DNA from 2 places in the Pseudomonas sp. DWP3-1-2 genome. Region 2 is predicted to be linked to the other one. Evidence: predicted binding sites of a transcription regulator. Region 2 holds the regulator's gene; the other holds the start of a gene.

Region 1 (4,655 bases), on a different contig from region 2:
CCCATCGGGCCAACAGTACCGGCGGCAGGTGTAACGGCAACCAGACCGGCAACCACACCCGACGCGATGCCCAGGGCACTTGGTTTACCGTGGGTCAGCCATTCGGCGAACATCCAGCCCAGTGCAGCGGCGGCGGTCGCGATCTGGGTAACCAGCATCGCCATACCGGCCGTGCCGTTTGCCGCAGCAGCGGAACCGGCGTTGAAGCCGAACCAGCCGACCCAGAGCATGGCCGCGCCGACCAGGGTGTAACCCAGGTTGTGCGGAGCCATCGGCGTGGTCGGGAAGCCTTTACGCTTGCCCAGCACCAGGCAGGCAACCAGACCCGCTACACCGGCGTTGATGTGAACAACAGTGCCGCCTGCGAAATCCAGAACGCCCCAGTCCCACAACAGGCCGCCAACGCCGCCCCAGACCATGTGCGCGATGGGCGCGTAGACCAGGGTGAACCAGATGCCCATGAAGATCAGCATCGCGGAGAACTTCATGCGTTCTGCGAAAGCACCGACGATCAGGGCTGGCGTAATGATAGCGAAGGTCATCTGGAAGGTGACGAACACCGCTTCAGGGAACAGCGCAGCCGGGCCGGTGATGCTGGCCGGGGTAATGCCCGCCAGGAACGCTTTGCCCATGCCGCCGAAGAAGGAGTTGAAGTTGACGACGCCTGCTTCCATACCCGTGGTATCGAACGCAATGCTGTAGCCATAAATGACCCACAGGATGCTGATCAAACCAGTGATAGCGAAGCACTGCATCATCACGGAAAGAATGTTTTTCGACCGAACCATACCGCCGTAGAACAAGGCGAGGCCGGGAATTGTCATGAACAGCACCAAAGCTGTCGAAGTCAGCATCCAGGCGGTGTCGCCTGAGTTGAGGACTGGAGCTGCCACTTCGTCCGCCGCCATGGCAAGGCCAGGGGTTACGAGGGACAACAGGGCTCCTAGCCCTGCGAATTGACGCAGAGTCATATTGTTTTCTCCTGGGGCGTTGGGGTTGGCGGCTTAGATTGCGTCGGTATCGGTTTCGCCCGTACGGATGCGAATAGCCTGTTCCAGATTGACCACGAAGATCTTGCCGTCACCAATCTTGCCGGTGTTGGCTGCTTTGGTTATCGCCTCGATAACCCGATCCAGATCCTTGTCATCAATGGCAACATCGATCTTCACCTTGGGAAGGAAGTCGACTACGTATTCCGCACCGCGATACAGCTCGGTGTGGCCTTTCTGACGACCGAAGCCTTTGACTTCAGTAACGGTGATGCCCTGCACGCCGATTTCAGACAGCGACTCGCGCACGTCGTCCAGCTTGAACGGCTTAATGATTGCAGTGACTAGCTTCATGAAACTTTCTCCCGAATTGGTGGACTTGCCCCAGGAAAACAAACCCGACTCAAGTCTAAGCGCAGTGCCTGGCTTTGTAACGCGTCGGTCGCCTGATGGAGGCCCGACCAACCCCAGAAACCGCTTCTGACGAAACACATCCCCGCTCCGCCTGCCGCACTGCCTTCGTCACAGCGACTGCCTCAGTGCATGGGTCATAAGCGTCTAAGCAGAAAGCTTGCCATCTCGTGAATTTCCATTGAATACAGGCCGTTGACGCTTTATCGCCCCCCGCCGGCCGCGTTCAGACCCACTCAATGCACAACTACGGTGCGCGCGTGCACGCTGCGATGCGCGATAACCGTGCATCGGCGCGGGTCTGGATTGACTATAGACGCTGCGTGCTACACTGCCGCTTATCTGATTCTGGAGTCTGACCATGCTCGCGCCCAAAGCTTTCCTCGATGCCCTGAGCGGCCACGCCTCGCGCTTGTTCAATGGAGAGACGCCCGTACCGCGCAGTGAATTCGAAACCCAGTTCAAAGCCCTGCTGCAAAGTGGCTTCAGCAAACTGGACCTGGTCAGCCGTGAGGAATTCGACAGCCAGATGGCTGTGCTCGCACGCACCCGGGCACGCCTGGAAGCGCTGGAAGCCAAGGTTGCGGAGATGGAAGCGAGCGCCGCGTCAAAGAACGACGCATGACACATGACCGTCTGAGTTAAACCGATTTGTTGGAGCGAGCGGGCGGCGTCCGACTTGCCCGCGAACCAGGCGCCTCGGTGCACCAGATTCACCGCGTTATCGTTCTTCGCGGGCAAGCCTCGCTCCCACGGATCGGTATTGCCCTGTATCGAAACAGTGCGCTTACCGACTGTTGACCTGTCTGGCAGGCACCAACAACTGCTCCAGCTTGCGCGTATAAGGCGTCAGGTCACCCACGGTGCGCGTGACCCATTGCGGGTCGTAGTAGGTATCCAGATAACGTTCGCCGCTGTCGCACATCAGCGTCACCACAGACCCTTTCACGCCTCGCTCCTGCATCTGCAACGCCACCGTCAGTGCGCCCCACACATTGGTGCCCGTCGAGCCGCCGGGTTTCTTGCCGAGCAGTCGCTCCAGCCAGCCCAGCGTCGCAATGCTCGCCGCGTCAGGCACCTGCACCATATCGTCGATCACATCCGGCAGAAACGAAGCCTCGACCCGAGGGCGCCCGATGCCTTCGATGCGGCTGCCGTGCGGGCTGGTCAGGCTGATATCCCCGGTGCGAAAGCTCTCATAGAAGACCGAGTTCTCCGGGTCCACCACGATCAGTCGGGTGTCATGCCCCTTGTAACGAATAAAGCGACCAATCGTCGCCGTCGTGCCGCCAGTGCCCGCGCTCATCACGATGGCCGCTGGCACCGGATGTTCCTCGCCTTTTAACTGCTCGAAGATGCTGTCGGCAATATTGTTATTGCCCCGCCAGTCGGTGGCGCGCTCGGCGTAGGTGAACTGGTCCATGTAATGGCCGTCACCTTCGGCGGCCAGCCGCTCGGCCTCGGCATACACCTCGCAGGCGCGCTCGACGAAATGACAGCGGCCACCCAGCAATTCCACCTGCTGGATTTTCCTGCTCGCGGTATGGCGGGGCATGACGGCGGTAAAGCGCAGGCCCAGCAGCTTGGCAAAATAGGCTTCAGAAACCGCCGTGCTGCCTGATGAAGCCTCGACCACATGGGTGCCCTCACGGATCTTGCCGCTGCAAATGGCGTGCAGGAACAACGAGCGTGCCAGCCGGTGTTTCAAGCTGCCGCTGGGGTGCGTGCTCTCGTCCTTGATGTAAATATCCACGTCTCGGAGCGCGGGCACTTCCAGCTTGAGCATGTGCGTGTCGGCCGAGCGCTGTTGATCGCAGGAGATTTTTCTCATGGCCGTACGAATCCAGTCGCTCATCACGTTTATGCCTTTGCTCAATGCCGGGGAGATGAGCAAATTTTACGAAGCCTGGCAGAAAAGAGTTTTCCTTCGTTCTCGCAAGATGGCTAAGCTGTAGAAAATAATTCTCCAAAATATCGGTAACGAAGAATGGACAGTTTTGACCGGCATATTCTCAGCCTGCTCCAGCGCGATGCGTCCATGCCCCTCAAGGACCTGGCCGAAGCGGTAAACCTGTCGACCACCCCGTGTTGGAAGCGCGTTAAAAAGCTCGAAGAAACAGGTGTCATCAAATCCAAAGTCCTGTTGCTGGACGCCGAAAAGCTCGGTCTGGGCTTATCAGTGTTCGTGCAACTCAAGACCCAGCGCCATGACAGCCAGTGGCTGGAGCAATTCGCCCAGACAGTCACGCAGTTCGAGGAGGTGATGGAGTTCTACCGGATGGCCGGGGAATGGGACTACATGTTGCGGCTGGTGGTCCACGACATGGCCGCCTACGACCGCTTCTACAAAAAGCTGATCAGCAGCACCGAAGGCCTGTCGACCATCACCTCCAGCTTCGCCATGGAGCAGATCAAATACACCACCGCCTTGCCATTGCCGCGTTAACACTCTGTATTCAATGAATCCGTCATGACGCTTCGCAATGTCGCAGGATGCGCAAACCGCATTCTCAAGGAAGAGTCCATGTCTCTCGCTATCGTTCATAGCCGCGCCCAGGTTGGCGTGGAAGCACCTGCCGTTACTGTCGAAGCCCATTTGGCCAATGGTTTGCCTGCGTTGACGCTGGTGGGATTACCCGAGGGTGCCGTGAAGGAAAGCAAGGATCGCGTGCGCAGTGCGATTCTGAATTCCGGGCTGAAATTTCCCGATCGGCGCATCACCCTGAACCTGGCCCCGGCGGATCTGCCCAAGGATGGCGGGCGCTTTGATCTGGCGATTGCCCTGGGGTTGCTGGCGGCGAACGGCCAGGTGCCGCTTACGGCGTTGCAGGATGTGGAATGCCTCGGGGAGTTGGCGTTGTCGGGGGCGATCCGGCCGATTCAGGGGGTTTTGCCAGCGGCCCTGGCGGCCCGCGCCGCCGAACGTACGCTGATCATCCCGGCGGTGAACGCTGAAGAAGCGTGCCTGGCGTCGGGCTTGCGGGTCATTGCCGCTCATCATCTGCTGGACCTGGTGGCGCATTTCAATGGGCAGGCGCCCATCGCGCCCTATCAGGCCAGCGGGCTTTTGCATCAGACCCGTCCCTACCCGGACCTCAGCGAGGTTCAGGGCCAGAGCTCCGCGAAACGCGCCTTGGTGATCGCCGCAGCGGGCGCGCACAACCTGTTGTTCAGCGGCCCACCCGGGACAGGTAAAACTTTGCTCGCCAGTCGCCTCCCCGGTTTGTTGCCGCCGCTGGACGAGCATGAAGCACT
Region 2 (4,655 bases):
GTAGTCGCGTAGGGCGTCGGTCACATCCAGTTGATGTCCACTGATGTTGACTTGCATACCGCTTTCTCCTTATTGCCAGTGCATAAAGAGGCAGGCTTTTGCCTACCACTGGAACGCTTTGGCTTGCAGCTCTGGCTCGGGTAAAAACGACTGCGGGTTGTGCGCACCCTGTCTTTACCCGGCCGGATCACATCAGTCGCTTGCGTTCGCTGGATGGCGCAATGCCCAGTGATTCGCGGTATTTAGCAACTGTGCGACGAGCTACCTGAATGCCTTGTGCCTCCAGTAAACCAGCGATCTTGCTGTCACTCAACGGCTTTTTCTGATTTTCAGCGGCAACCAGTTTTTTGATGATCGCCCGAATCGCCGTGGACGAACATTCACCGCCCTCCGACGTGCTGACGTGGCTCGAAAAGAAATATTTCAATTCGTATATGCCGCGCGGCGTATGCATGAATTTTTGCGTAGTCACGCGGGAAATCGTCGATTCGTGCATGCCGACCGCCTCAGCAATGTCATGCAGGACGAGCGGTTTCATGGCCTCGTCGCCATATTCCAGAAAGCCGCGTTGATGCTCGACGATCTGGGTGGCGACTTTCATCAGCGTTTCGTTGCGGCTCTGCAGGCTCTTGATGAACCAGCGGGCTTCCTGCAACTGATTGCGCATGAAGGTGTTGTCGGCACTGGTGTCGGCGCGGCGCACGAACCCGGCGTATTGAGGGTTCACCCGCAGGCGAGGCACCGATTCCTGATTAAGCTCCACCAGCCAGCGCTCGTTGTCCTTGCGCACGATAACGTCAGGCACAACATATTCGGCTTCGGTGGATTCGATTTGCGAGCCCGGCCGTGGATTGAGGCTCTGAACCAGCTCGATGACCTGACGCAGCTCATCTTCCTTGAGCTTCATGCGGCGCATCAGCTGGCTGTAGTCGCGACTGCCGAGCAGGTCGATAAAGTCGCTGACCAGGCGCTGAGCTTCAGCCAGCCAGCGGGTTTTGGCGGGCAGTTGGCGCAATTGCAGCAACAGGCATTCGCTGAGGTTGCGCGCCCCGATGCCCGCAGGTTCGAATTGCTGGATGCGGTGCAGAACGGCCTCGATCTCGTCCAGTTCGATATCCAGCTCGGGATCAAAGGCGTCGAGAATCTCTTCGAGGGTTTCGTCCAGATAACCCTGATTGTTGATGCAGTCGATCAGCGTCACGGCAATCAGACGATCGGTATCGGACATGGGCGCCAGATTCAGCTGCCAGAGCAAATGGCTCTGCAGGCTTTCACCCACGGACGTGCGAGTCGTAAAGTCCCATTCGTCATCGTCATTGCTGGGCAGGCTGCTGGCGCTGGTCTGGTAGACGTCTTCCCAGGCAGTGTCCACTGGCAATTCATTGGGAATGCGCTCGTTCCAGTCGCCTTCTTCCAGGTTGTCTACCGTAGGGGCGGGTTCCTGATAAGTCGGCTCCTGAACGTCGGGATTGGGCTTTTGCTCGACGCTGTCGGCCAGGGGGTCAGCGTTGTCGAAGTCTTCTCCTTCTTCCTGGCGTTCCAGCATAGGGTTGGACTCCAGCGCCTCTTGAATCTCTTGTTGGAGATCCAGAGTCGAAAGCTGGAGTAAGCGGATGGCCTGTTGCAGCTGCGGCGTCATCGTCAGCTGCTGGCCCATTCTCAAGACTAGCGATGGTTTCATGGCTGGGGCTTAACACCTTATTCGCCGGCGCACACGCGCCATCCACTACCGGGGCGCCGGAGCGCCTGCATAAGCAAATTATATGCCTGAAACCAAAGTGTTTGCCTAGAGTGTGATGGCAATTAATGCATCATCATCGAAAACATCCAGGCATTGCTCGCTTGGAGGGGCGAGGCACCACAGTAATTACAGGCGGAACTCGTGACCGAGGTAGACCTCTTTCACCAGTTGATTTGCCAGAATGGTTTCCGAGTCGCCTTCGGCGATCAGTTGCCCATCGTTGACGATGTAAGCGGTTTCGCAGATGTCCAGAGTATCCCGAACGTTGTGATCGGTGATCAAAACGCCGATACCCTTGGCTTTCAAGTGATGGATGATCTGCTTGATGTCGCCGACTGAAATCGGGTCCACGCCGGCGAAAGGTTCGTCGAGCAGAATGAATTTCGGTGAAGTAGCCAGGGCGCGTGCAATTTCAACCCGGCGACGTTCGCCACCGGACAGGCTCATCCCCAGGTTGTCGCGAATATGGGTGATGTGGAATTCCTGCAGCAGGCTTTCCAGTTCCTTGCGCCGCGCCGCGCTGTCCAGTTCCTTGCGGGTCTCAAGGATGGCCATGATGTTGTCCGAGACGGACAGCTTGCGGAAAATCGAGGCTTCCTGAGGCAGGTAGCCGATGCCCGCGCGTGCGCGACCGTGCATGGGTTGGTGGCTCACGTCCAGGTCGTCGATCAGTACGCGACCCTGATCGGCCTGCACCAGCCCGACGATCATGTAAAAGCAGGTGGTCTTGCCGGCACCGTTGGGCCCGAGCAGGCCAACGATCTGGCCGCTGTCGATAGACAGGCTCACATCACGCACGACCTGACGGCCCTTGTAGCTTTTAGCCAAATGCTGGGCTTTCAGCGTCGCCATTTACTGGGCCTTCTGCTGGTCGGTTTTCTTTTTCGGCTGGATAACCATGTCGATGCGCGGGCGCGGTGTCGTGACCTTGTTGCCATTGGCGCGGCCAGCGCTGACGATCTGCTTCACGGTGTCGTAGACAATCTTCTCGCCTTCGGACGTGTTGCCGTCATTGATGACCTTGGCCTTGTCGATCAACACGATGCGATCCTGCGATGCATAGTATTGGATGGTGACCGCGTAAGCCTGAACAATAGGCTTGTCCACCGATGGCTTTTGCTCGTAATAAGCCAGGTTGCCGACGGACGTGAACACGTCGACTTCGCCCTGAGCATTACGGGTGATGGTCACGGTGTTACCGGTGATCTTCATCGAGCCTTGCGTGATGATGACGTTGCCTTTGTAGGTGGCTATGCCTTGTTTATCATCAAGCTGTGCATCATCAGACTGGATGTGGATCGGCTGATCGCGGTCAGTCGGCAGGGACCAGGCGCTCGCGCTTCCCAGTGCTGCGCCCAGGCCGAGCAAGAAAGGAAGGGTTTTAACGAGCCTCATACTGTCCTCTTACGTTGGACAGCAGGTCCATCCTGCCGTCGTTCAAATACGCTTTCATCCCTTTGGCCGTCGTCACACCGCCTGCCCCGTCGATTCTAACGGCTTGCTCGGTCTGCGCATATTGCTTCTGTGGGAATACCGTCATCCGACTACTGGTGATGATGGTCGTGCGGTTTTTATCATCGGTTCGGGCTATGCGAACCGAGTCGATCAGTTCGACGTGGTCTCCGCCAGGGGAAACCTCGCCTGTCTTGCTCTGGACGTGCCACGGATAAAGGGTGCCACGATACATTTGCAGGTCCGGCGTGGTCAGCAGCGTGACGTCGGTAGCCTTGAGATGCTCGACCTTGTCGGCCGTCATCTCGTATTGAAGCTTGCCGTCGGGCAAGTACTGAACGCTGTGGGCGTTGATGGCGTAAAAGTCGATAGCGCTTTCGTCCACGGAGGCCGCAGGCTGGTCCATGAAGCTTTCAGGGCTGATATTCCAATACCCGGCAGCGGCCAGCAGGGCCGCCAATACGCCGAAGATCAGAAATGATCGAATTTTTTTACTGAACATAAATGGCTTCTATAGGTAGGCGGCGTGGGCGGCTTCAAGGTTGCCCTGCGCGCTGAGAATCAGTTCACAGAACTCGCGAGCTGCGCCTTCGCCGCCCCGTACCCTGGTAACGCCGTGGGCATGCTGTCGTACAAAGTCTGCGGCATTGGCGACCGCCATGCCCAGTCCGACACGGCGAATGACGGGTAAGTCTGGCAGATCATCCCCCAGATAGGCGACTTGTTCGTAATTCAGATTGAGCCGGGCCAGCAATTCATCCAGAACGACCAGCTTGTCTTCGCGACCCTGATAGAGGTGCTCGATGCCCAGATTGTTGGCGCGACGCTCTACGACCGGGGTTTTTCGGCCGCTGATGATGGCAGTGACGATTCCCGAGGCAATGAGCATCTTGATGCCCTGGCCGTCCAGCGTATTGAAGGTCTTGAACTCGCTGCCGTCTTCCAGAAAGTAGAGGCGGCCATCAGTCAGCACGCCATCGACGTCGAAAACGGCCAGCTTGATGTGCTTGCCTCGTTGCAGCAACTCTGTGGTCATGATCACGTCTCCCATCACATGACGCCTGCGCGCAGCAGATCCTGCAAGTTGAACGCGCCGACGGGGTGGTCGTTTTCGTCTACAACGATCAGGGAGCCAATCTTGTTGTCTTCCATGATCTTCAAGGCTTCGGCGGCCAGCATTTCGGGGCGGGCGGTTTTGCCATGGACCGTCATGACTTCATCAATGGTCGTCAGGCGGATATCGAACGGGCGATCCAGCGTACGGCGCAAGTCGCCGTCGGTAAAGATTCCCGCCAGTCGTCCGTCGGCTTCGAGAACCGCGGTCATGCCCAGGCCCTTGCGGGTCATTTCCATCAGGGATTCACGCAGCAATGTGCCTCGTTGCACCTTGGGCAGTTCATCGCCCACGTGCATGACATGCTCGACCTTGAGCAGCAGGCGTCTGCCCAGCGCGCCGCCGGGG

What was found. The regulator sigma-54, encoded in region 2, starts transcription at its own class of promoters, with help from an activator protein. The targets are predictions, from matches to a motif close to ANTGGCATNNANNTTGCTNT.
Region 1: a site for sigma-54 is predicted at 1,549-1,568, ahead of glnK (P-II family nitrogen regulator). Genes of this name have one in related genera too.

The regions. Positions count from the first base shown of each region.
Region 1 covers NZ_JAFCTZ010000015.1:23,279-27,933, reverse strand. Annotated here, with positions in the region: gene ACP7B0_RS22115 (ammonium transporter) at 1-971, opposite strand, end outside; gene glnK (P-II family nitrogen regulator) at 1,005-1,343, opposite strand; gene ACP7B0_RS22105 (accessory factor UbiK family protein) at 1,762-2,025, shown strand; gene ACP7B0_RS22100 (PLP-dependent cysteine synthase family protein) at 2,188-3,255, opposite strand; gene ACP7B0_RS22095 (Lrp/AsnC family transcriptional regulator) at 3,388-3,846, shown strand; partial or broken gene ACP7B0_RS22090 (YifB family Mg chelatase-like AAA ATPase) at 3,925-4,655, shown strand, end outside.
Region 2 covers NZ_JAFCTZ010000002.1:84,936-89,590, forward strand. Annotated here, with positions in the region: gene hpf (ribosome hibernation-promoting factor, HPF/YfiA family) at 1-57, opposite strand, end outside; gene ACP7B0_RS06245 (RNA polymerase factor sigma-54) at 188-1,681, opposite strand; gene lptB (LPS export ABC transporter ATP-binding protein) at 1,868-2,593, opposite strand; gene lptA (lipopolysaccharide transport periplasmic protein LptA) at 2,594-3,136, opposite strand; gene lptC (LPS export ABC transporter periplasmic protein LptC) at 3,123-3,695, opposite strand; gene ACP7B0_RS06265 (KdsC family phosphatase) at 3,705-4,229, opposite strand; gene ACP7B0_RS06270 (KpsF/GutQ family sugar-phosphate isomerase) at 4,244-4,655, opposite strand, start outside.